DNA from 3 places in the Shewanella sp. Isolate8 genome. Region 3 is predicted to be linked to each of the others. Evidence: predicted binding sites of a transcription regulator. Region 3 holds the regulator's gene; each other region holds the start of a gene.

Region 1 (3,231 bases), 890 kb from region 3:
TTATCCCTATCACACTCGGCTCACACTCAGCATAGTCATGATTTTTTAGCGCATATCAAACGATTGGGCAATCATACCAACCTATAGGTTACCTGCTTACGCGTAATAATCTATACCCGAACGATAACTTGTTGCGTTATTCGACACTAACAGGCTCTCTTCTGCCGAAATTTCATCCATCTCAGACAGACCATGGCCCACTCCCTCGCCTTGCTCGCCATTACCACCCTGCTCTTTGCCGCCTTGGGAGACGTTGCTGTCGGTCAGCTGCATCCCCTGCTCGGCCAGTAGCTCCCGCAGACGTGGAATGGCTTGCTCAACCAGATCCCGCGTCTGGGTCTGAGTCACATGAAATTGCACCTGAGTCTGATCCCCCTGCACCTGAACCCGAACCATCATGTGGCCAAGCTCGGGCGGATCCAGGCGAATCTCAGCCTGCTGCACGCCTTGGCTCACCATGGCGACGAGCTGCTGACGCATCACGGGGGAGAACTTTTGGATCATCTCCTGCATCTGAACCACAGGTTCACCCTGAGGCTTGATAGACATCTGATATTGCGGGATGGCCTCGCTTCTTGCCCCCTGCAATCCCTGTAGCGACAAGCCATTAATCTTAGTATCAGGTGCAACATCGACCACCTCGCCAGCCTTTGATGACATGGCAACGGAGAGGTTAGCCTCCCTCAAGAGCTCTTGCGCCCCCTTGGCATCGCCACGGGCTTCGGCAAGTTTGCCAACACTGTTTTGTGTCTGCTCGACGGCTAGCTTGGCTTCACCCAACTTAGATTCACCGAATTTGGCCTCGCCCAATATGGCTTTAGCCCCTTTGTCATCGACTGCAGCATCTAAGCCGTTCGCCTTCATGACAGAGCCTAAGCCCCCTTGGCTGGACTCAACTTGAGCAATACCTGCCAGACCAATACCAGCTTGGCTGATTTGAGAATCACTGGCACCGCCAGCCATCTGTGATGATCCAACTTGAGAAGAAGCCGCCTGGGTTTGCGATTGACCGGCCAGGGCGGCGAGATACTGCTTGGCGTCACTGATCAGCGCCGCGAGATTTGCCTCATCGGTCTCTGTTGCCTTGCCTTGGCCCTGACCCAGCTTTCCTTTATCAGTCACACCATGAATAAGCCCCTCTAGCATCTGGGGCGGCAAGGCCATCAATTCATCCTCGGACAAACCAGTCTGGGCCATCACCTCATTCAGGGCGTCATCGGGAAGATGTGCCAGGATAGCCTCGCTACCTACTCCATTAGGATTGATAACCGGCTGAATATGATCGTCCCCGGCGCCAGGCTTAAGTGACTCGCCTATGCCTTCTAGCACTTCCTTTTCACCGGCGACTTTATCCTTAGCCCCTTTTACAAAGGTAGGAAACAGCTCATTGTCGGCTGGAGACTCACCATCACCTTCACCCAGCGGCAAAATAACGCCGTCGGCGGCAAACTCCGCCTCATCCCCTAACTTGTTGGCAAGCTGGATCTGCGCCAGCACATTGGAGACATCGTCGCTCTCTTTGTCCTGATCAGAGTCTTTAGCTTGCTTAGCATCGGCCTTGTTGACGCTATCGCCAGCAGCCAGATTATCGGCCTGGCTTTGCGGGCGAGCTTTCGCCTGTGAACTCTTCTCATCCTGACTGCTTACCTTAGCCAAAGCCTCTGAAAAACCTTTGTTTTCTGACTTTGACTCGGCAGTCGCATCGGACGAACTGGGCAACACCCCGCCTTTCTCTTTGCCGGACTCTACATTGGATAGGAGTATCTGGGTCATCTGTGGCATGCTTCCTCCAACACTCATTTGGGGCTCGCTAAGTTCACGTGCCGCCCGAGCGTCAATTATTCGCTGTCGCTATGGACTCAATAGCCCTTACTAACCAAAATCCAGCAATAAATATGCCAAGTTATTAACAACTAGGATTAAAAAAGACGCGGTTTGATAAGAGAAGCCTAAGGGGAAAAAAGCGGCGAATGTCTCCGCAGCTCTCATCGATGGGCTAGGTTTAACGAGTGGACTGGCGGAAGAACTGCTGAGAGGCAAACTCATCGATCATCTTTTGTTCCTGTTTAGCCTCAAATTTTTGTTTGGCCTCGGCCTTATGGCTCAACAACAACTCGACCGCCTTGCGCTTTTGTTGCTTGCCCTGCCAATATTCCTGCGCCTTCACACGCTGCTTGTCGGTTTCGGCGACGGCGAATACCTGCTTGTCGATCGCCTCATCGATTTGACGAATGAACTGATGAAATTGATGATAACTACTGGCGGCAATCACTTGCCCCTGTTTACCTTCCATCTGTTTCATGTAGTCCAGACGGTACTGCCGAAGGGCATCGAGCTGCTGCCGGCACTTATTGAGGGTCAGCTGCACACCTCGAAGCTGTGTAGCCGCAGCTTCCTCTGCATCGAGGGCTAACTTGAGTACTGTCTCTAAGGGATCATGTTTTGCCATGGCAGTTTCGCTCTAGGATTAATGCCAGACTAGACCTGACACTGGGCACTTAACTGCCCCAGCATCAAGGCACTGGAATCGAAGCTGATGGCCTCCTTCATGGTCTGTCTCAAGAAGGCATTCATGGCAGGCTGCAGCCGTATGGCGTTATCGATACGTGGGTCGCTCCCCTGAGTATAGGCACCGATAGAGATGAGGTCGCGATTCTGTTGGTACAGAGAATACATCTGCTTCACCCGGCGCGTAGCCTCCAGATGCGCATCGCTGATCACCATAGGCGCCACACGGCTGATAGAGGCCTCGACGTCGATTGCCGGGTAATGACCCGAATCGGCTAATGCCCGCGATAATACGATATGACCATCGAGGATCGCCCGCGCCGCATCGGCGATCGGATCCTGCAGATCGTCCCCCTCGGTCAGCACGGTATAGAAGGCGGTAATTGAGCCCTGGCCGGCGCCGCCATTACCGGCGCGCTCCACCAGCTTAGGCAGCTTGGCAAACACAGAAGGCGGATAGCCCTTGGTAGCCGGTGGCTCACCGACCGCTAGGGCGATCTCACGCTGCGCCTGGGCGTAACGGGTCAGGCTGTCCATCAAGAGCAGCACGTTATAACCCAGATCGCGAAAGTACTCGGCGATGCGGGTCGAGGTCTCACAGGCCCTTAAGCGCATCAGCGGAGAGGTATCGGCGGGCGCCGCCACCACAACGCTGCGGGCACGTCCCTCGGCGCCCAAGATCTCTTCGATAAACTCTTTCACCTCGCGGCCACGTTCCCCCAC
Region 2 (3,231 bases), on a different contig from region 3:
CGTACTTACCTTCTTTACCAGCGAATGGCGAGGTGTTTACCTGGAAGGTCATGGTCAGTGTTGGCTCGTCAACAGACAGAGGTGGCAAGGCTTCGGCGCTGCCCACGGCACATACAGTGTCAGAGATCTTCAGCTCGCCAAGACCGGTAATAGCGACGATGTCGCCGGCATTAGCTTCAGCCACTTCGTGACGGTCCAGACCCATGTAGCCAAGTACCTGGCCGATCTTACCGTTACGTGTGGTGCCATCGGCGCCCACTACGGTAACCTGCTGGTTCACCTTAACGCTACCGCGCTTGATACGGCCAACGCCGATAACGCCCACGTATGAGTTGTAGTCCAGCTGAGAGATCTGCATCTGGAAGGCACCTTCGGCATCGGCGTCAGGTGAAGACACTTTCTCGACGATGGTCTCGAACAGTGGCGTCATGTCTGTGCCAGTCTCTTCAGGATCCAGAGTCGCGAAACCGTTCAGTGCAGAGGCATAAACGATTGGGAAGTCTAGTTGCTCGTCGGTAGCACCCAGGTTGTCGAACAGATCGAATACTTGATCGATAACCCAATCAGGGCGCGCACCCGGACGGTCGATCTTGTTGATCACTACGATAGGCTTAAGGCCTTGAGCGAAGGCTTTCTTAGTCACGAAACGTGTCTGTGGCATTGGACCATCGACCGCATCAACTAGCAGTAGCACACAGTCAACCATAGAAAGTACACGTTCAACCTCGCCACCGAAGTCGGCGTGGCCAGGGGTATCAACAATGTTGATACGGTAATCGTTCCACTTGATGGCAGTATTCTTCGCCAGAATCGTGATTCCACGTTCCTTTTCAAGATCGTTGGAATCCATCACCCGCTCAGCGGCCTCTCCTCGAGTCTCAAGGGTTCCAGACTGTGCCAGCAACTTATCAACCAGGGTCGTCTTACCATGGTCAACGTGTGCAATAATGGCGATGTTACGTAAATTCTCTAACACGGATAAACCTCTTACCATCGAAAAAATAGGGTATTGATAACAGCCCTAATAATAGCTGTTGCAATAAAAAACGTGCCATTCTACTCTAGCGAGGGGCTCTCGCACAGGATTATTTTTTAGTCAGCTATGAATAGTCATGTTTATATTGGTGCGCACCATCTTGGTGAGCGCACCATTAAGAGGCAATCAATGCACCTTTATGGTGCAATATCGAGATTCCCGCCACCCGCCTGCTTTATCGTTACCATAAAAATCAATACCTTAAACTTTTGGCATGAGTCTCGCTTTACTCATGCCAGAACCGCGTTGGTCGCAACGCTGAATGATATAAGAAGGGCATCCCCTCTACTCTACTCGGAGACTTTAGAATGTCAGTTGAATCAGTTTTACAACAACTAGAAGAACTTGAAGTTAAGTTTGTTGATTTGCGTTTTACCGATACTAAAGGTAAAGAGCAGCACGTATCTATTCCTACTCATCAGGTTGATGCCGATTTCTTTGAAGACGGTAAAATGTTCGACGGTTCATCTATTGCTGGTTGGAAGGGCATTAACGAGTCAGACATGGTACTGATGCCAGACCCAACGACCTTCGTACTTGACCCGTTCACCGAAGAAACCACCGCCCTGATCCGCTGTGACATTCTTGAGCCAGGCACTATGACTGGTTACGACCGCGACCCACGCTCTATCGCTAAGAAAGCCGAAGAGTACCTGATCTCTACCGGCATCGCCGATACCGTACTCATTGGCCCTGAGCCAGAGTTCTTCCTGTTTGACGACGTTAAGTTCGGCACCGACATGTCAGGCTGTTTCGTTAAGCTAGACGCTAAAGAAGCGGCTTGGAACTCAGGCACTCACTACGAAGACGGCAACACAGGTCACCGTCCATTCGTAAAAGGTGGTTACTTCCCAGTAGCACCGGTTGACTCATCACAAGATCTTCGTAGCGCCATGTGTCTGGTACTGGAAGAGATGGGTCAGGTAGTTGAGGCTCACCACCACGAGGTGGCGACTGCCGGTCAGAACGAGATCGCGACTCGCTTCAACAAGCTGACTGAAAAAGCCGACGAAATCCAAATCCTTAAGTATGTGGTTCACAACATGGCCCACGCTTACGGTAAGACGGCGACCTTCATGCCTAAGCCAATCGTTGGCGACAACGGTAGCGGCATGCACGTTCACCAATCACTGGCTAAAGACGGTGTTAACCTCTTCTCTGGTGACAAGTATGCGGGTCTGAGTGAAACTGCACTTTACTACATCGGCGGTATCATCAAGCACGCTCGCGCGCTGAACGCCTTCACTAACCCAAGCACCAACTCATACAAGCGTCTTGTGCCTCACTTCGAAGCACCAGTAATGCTGGCCTACTCGGCACGTAACCGCTCTGCGTCTATCCGTATCCCTGTAGTGCCAAGCCCTAAGGCTCGTCGTATCGAGACTCGCTTCCCAGATCCAACGGCTAACCCATACCTGGCGTTCGCTGCACTACTGATGGCTGGTCTTGACGGTATCCAGAACAAGATCCACCCAGGCGAAGCCATGGACAAAGATCTATACGATCTGCCAGCGGAAGAAGCGGCTGAGATCCCACAGGTTGCGACTTCGCTGGAAAATGCGCTGGAGAACCTGGATGCAGACCGTGAGTTCCTGACTAAGGGCGGCGTATTCTCTGATGACTTCATCGATTCTTATATCGCCCTGAAGACAGCAGAAGCTGAAACCGTTTCTCGCACTACTCACCCAGCTGAGTTCGAGCTTTACTACAGCCTGTAATCCTTGCCTGTAAGTTCAGCTCACAGCTTGAAGAAGCCGCCGCTTAGGCGGCTTTTTTATGTCTGTGACTGACAGTCCTGCCCCCAGAATGCTCCGGCAAAGACTTCATCGATGCTTGCCATGTATCGCACCAAAGACGGCAGAAGCAGAGAAAGTTGCACGCACCACTCACCCAGCTGAGTTCGAGCTTTACTAAAACCTGTAACTCTTGCCTGTCATCCTTGCCTGTAAGTCCGCTTATAGCTTGAAGAAGCCGCCGCTTAGGCGGCTTTTTTATGTCTGTGACTGACAGTCCTGCCCCCAGAATGCTCCGGCAAAGACTTCATCGATGCTTGCCATGTATCGCACCAAAGACAGCAGAAGCAGAGAAAGTATCTCGCACTACTCACCCAGCTGAGTTCGAGCTTTACTAAAACCTGTAACTCTTGCCTGTCATCCTTGCCTGTAAATTCAGCTCACAGCTTGAAGAAGCCGCCG
Region 3 (3,231 bases):
TGCAAAAAGAATATCGACGGGCTGATTGTCAATGGCATCGAATGCGATTGGTTCAGCACATTTCACCAGTACGGCCACGGGTTGATCTATGTTGGTCAGCCGCCCGTGAGGAATCGCGATACCATTGCCTATACCTGTGCTGCCCATTTTCTCTCGAGCCAGAAGGCTTTCAAAAATTTCTTGAGAGGAGAGGGTAGGGTACTGGACAGCGGCTAAGTCGCTGATAAGCTCCAGTACCTTTTTCTTACTGCCCGGAGTGGCGCAGGTGGTGCACTCCGGCCGCAGGATGGTACTCAGTTCCATCGTTAATGTTTAGTAAGCTTCTCTTTGTGTTTAATGACCTGACGATCGAGTTTGTCAATCAGGGAGTCTATCGCGGCATACATGTCCGCATGTTCGGATGTTGCGAACACTTCTCCGCCGCGGAGATGTAACTTTGCCTCAACCTTCTGTTGCAACTTTTCGACATTTAATACAACGTGCACATTATTGATCTGATCGAAATGACGTTCAAGCTTTGTGAATTTCTCTTCGATGTAGCTTCGTAGAGATTGGGTGATCTCGATATGGTGCCCAGTCAGGTTTATTTGCATAAAGATAGTCCTCCAGTTTCCAGGTTTGTTTTATAAGCTCTTGCGCTGATTCGACGGCGGTATCAGCATCGCTTCACGATACTTGGCAATGGTGCGTCTAGCTACCTTGATACCCTGTTCGGCCAAGAGTTGAGCCATCTTACTGTCGCTCAATGGCTTTTTCTGGTTTTCCGCAGCAACCAGCTTCTTGATGAAGGCGCGTATTGCTGTTGAAGAGCACTCTCCGCCATCGTCGGTACCGACGTGACTGGAGAAGAAGTATTTGAGTTCGAAGATCCCTCTCGGGGTATGCATATATTTTTGTGTGGTCACACGTGAGATGGTGGACTCGTGCATCTCCACCGCCTCGGCAATGTCGTTCAGTACCATGGGCTTCATCGCCTCTTCGCCAAATTCGAAGAAGCCTTGTTGGAAGTCGACGATACAGTTGGTCACCTTGAGAAGGGTCTCGTTGCGGCTCTCCAGGCTCTTGAGGAACCATTTGGCTTCCTGCAGGTGACCGCGAATAAACTGGCCATCCGCCTGGCTCTTGGTGCTGCGCGCCATGGCGGCATACTGCTGATTGACGTTGATCTTGGGCATGCTGTCGGGATTGAGCTCGACCACCCAGCGTCCCTTCTTCTTGGTGACGGTCACATCCGGGATTACATATTCGTCGCGGCTGGCGGTGATGGCGAGGCCGGGACGAGGGTTGAGAGTCTGGATCAGGGCGATGGCATCCCTTAGGTCATCTTCTTTGAGCTTGGTCTTGCGCATCAACAGACGGAAGTCGCGGCCGGCGATGAGATCCAGATGTTCCTTGATCAGCATGCGGGCGTTGGCGATGTGCGGCGTGTCGTCGCTGTATTGGGCGAGCTGAATCGTCAGGCATTCGCTGAGATCCCTTGCCGCCACGCCTATGGGATCGAAGTGTTGTACCCGCTTGAGTACCGCCTCGACCTCGTCGAGTTCGATCTCAGGATCGCCCATGGCTTCGAGAATATCTTCACAGGTCTGGGTCAGGTAACCACGCTCGTCGATGGCATCTATGATGGCGGTGGCGATGGCCAGGTCGTTATCGGAAAAGGGGGTCAGGTTCTTCTGCCACTCAAGGTGTTCGTAAAGACCTTCGCTGGTTTCTCCCTGAAAAGGCATGTCGTCGTCACGCATGGCGCCCGAGCTGGAGTTGGGCGAGGCGGTATAGACCTCGTCCCAGGTGGTATCGACCGGCAGCTCGTCTGGCATGGAGTCCTGGGTCAGGGCGTCAGAGGTCTCGACACCTGAATTATCCTGGCTCGAATCCAGCTCTATCTTGTCGTCGTACTTGGTGTCGAAGTTGTCGCTGACGGCATCGTCTTGCAGCTCGACGTTGGCGCTCTCCTGCTCTTCGTCCAACTCCAGTAGCGGGTTAGATTCTAATGCCTGCTGGATCTCCTGCTGCAACTCTAATGACGATAACTGCAACAGACGAATGGCCTGTTGTAGCTGGGGCGTCATGGTGAGATGCTGACCCATTTTGAGCTGAAGTGACGCTTTCATCGTACTGCTATTCCCTTGTTTCTAATTATAAAATGAGAAAGCTCTGGCTATATGTGCCGGACAAATATATCGAATAGTCGCTAAGGCCACAATCTAAGATAGGTTTTTCTGTGTGGCCCCGTTATAAGATTAACTATAGCTTGAATTGTTCACCTAAGTACACTGCTCGTACTTGCTGGTTGTCTAAGATTTCGGCGGGTGTGCCCTCGGCGATCAGATTACCATGGCTGACGATGTAGGCTTTCTCACAGACATCTAGTGTTTCGCGCACATTATGGTCGGTGATCAACACCCCCAGGCCACGATTCTTGAGCTGTTCGATGATCTTCTTGATGTCGATGACCGAGATGGGATCGACCCCGGCGAAAGGCTCGTCGAGAAGAATAAACTTAGGGTTGGCGGCCAGCGCCCTGGCGATCTCTACCCGGCGACGTTCACCACCAGAGAGTGCCATGCCGTGGCTGTCACGGATGTGGGTGATATGGAACTCTTCCAGCAGGTGTTCCAGCTCCTCTTCACGGCCGTCGTTGTTCAGGTCGCTGCGGGTCTGCAGTACGGCCATGATGTTGTCGCGTACCGAGAGCTTACGAAAGATGCTGGCTTCCTGAGGCAGATAACCTATGCCCTTGCGGGCGCGCAGATGCATGGGATCCAGCGTCAGGTCGTCATCGTCGATAAAGATGCGGCCCTTGTCGCTCTGCACCAATCCGACGACCATATAGAAGGTGGTGGTCTTGCCGGCGCCGTTTGGCCCCAGCAGGCCGACGATCTGCCCGGTCTTGACCGTGAGGCTCACGTCTTGGACAACGGCACGACTCTTATAGCTCTTGGCGAGGTTCTCCGCCTTCAAGGTTAGGTGTGTCATTGTTTTTCCTGTTTGGGCTGTTCGGGTTTCTGTTCTGGCTGGATCTGCTCCTGATAGTTCTCAGGCTGAATGATGGTGATCACTCTGTCTTTGCCGCTGCTCTCGGCGATCAGCTGTTGCTGCTCTATGTTGTAGCGGATCTGCGAACCTGTGACCTGGCTGCCTTCCTGTTCCAGGGTGGCGTCGCCGATCAGTGTTAGGGTGCGGCTGGAAAGCTCGTAGCGTATCTCCTTGGCACTGGCAGAAGCTAGGCGG

What was found. The regulator sigma-54, encoded in region 3, starts transcription at its own class of promoters, with help from an activator protein. The targets are predictions, from matches to a motif close to GTTGGCACGNNNNTNGNNT.
Region 1: L1D43_RS04205 (flagellar hook-length control protein FliK) is a predicted target of sigma-54. The motif match lies at 1,885-1,903, and genes of this name have one in related genera.
Region 2: glnA (glutamate--ammonia ligase) is a predicted target of sigma-54. The motif match lies at 1,245-1,263, and genes of this name have one in related genera.

The regions. Positions count from the first base shown of each region.
Region 1 covers NZ_JAKEVI010000001.1:970,129-973,359, reverse strand. The annotation lists gene L1D43_RS04205 (flagellar hook-length control protein FliK) at 97-1,782, opposite strand; gene fliJ (flagellar export protein FliJ) at 2,003-2,449, opposite strand; gene fliI (flagellar protein export ATPase FliI) at 2,479-3,231, opposite strand, start outside.
Region 2 covers NZ_JAKEVI010000004.1:125,700-128,930, forward strand. The annotation lists gene typA (translational GTPase TypA) at 1-976, opposite strand, end outside; gene glnA (glutamate--ammonia ligase) at 1,345-2,754, shown strand.
Region 3 covers NZ_JAKEVI010000001.1:77,943-81,173, forward strand. The annotation lists gene ptsN (PTS IIA-like nitrogen regulatory protein PtsN) at 1-303, opposite strand, end outside; gene hpf (ribosome hibernation promoting factor) at 306-593, opposite strand; gene L1D43_RS00355 (RNA polymerase factor sigma-54) at 624-2,111, opposite strand; gene lptB (LPS export ABC transporter ATP-binding protein) at 2,245-2,976, opposite strand; gene lptA (lipopolysaccharide transport periplasmic protein LptA) at 2,973-3,231, opposite strand, start outside.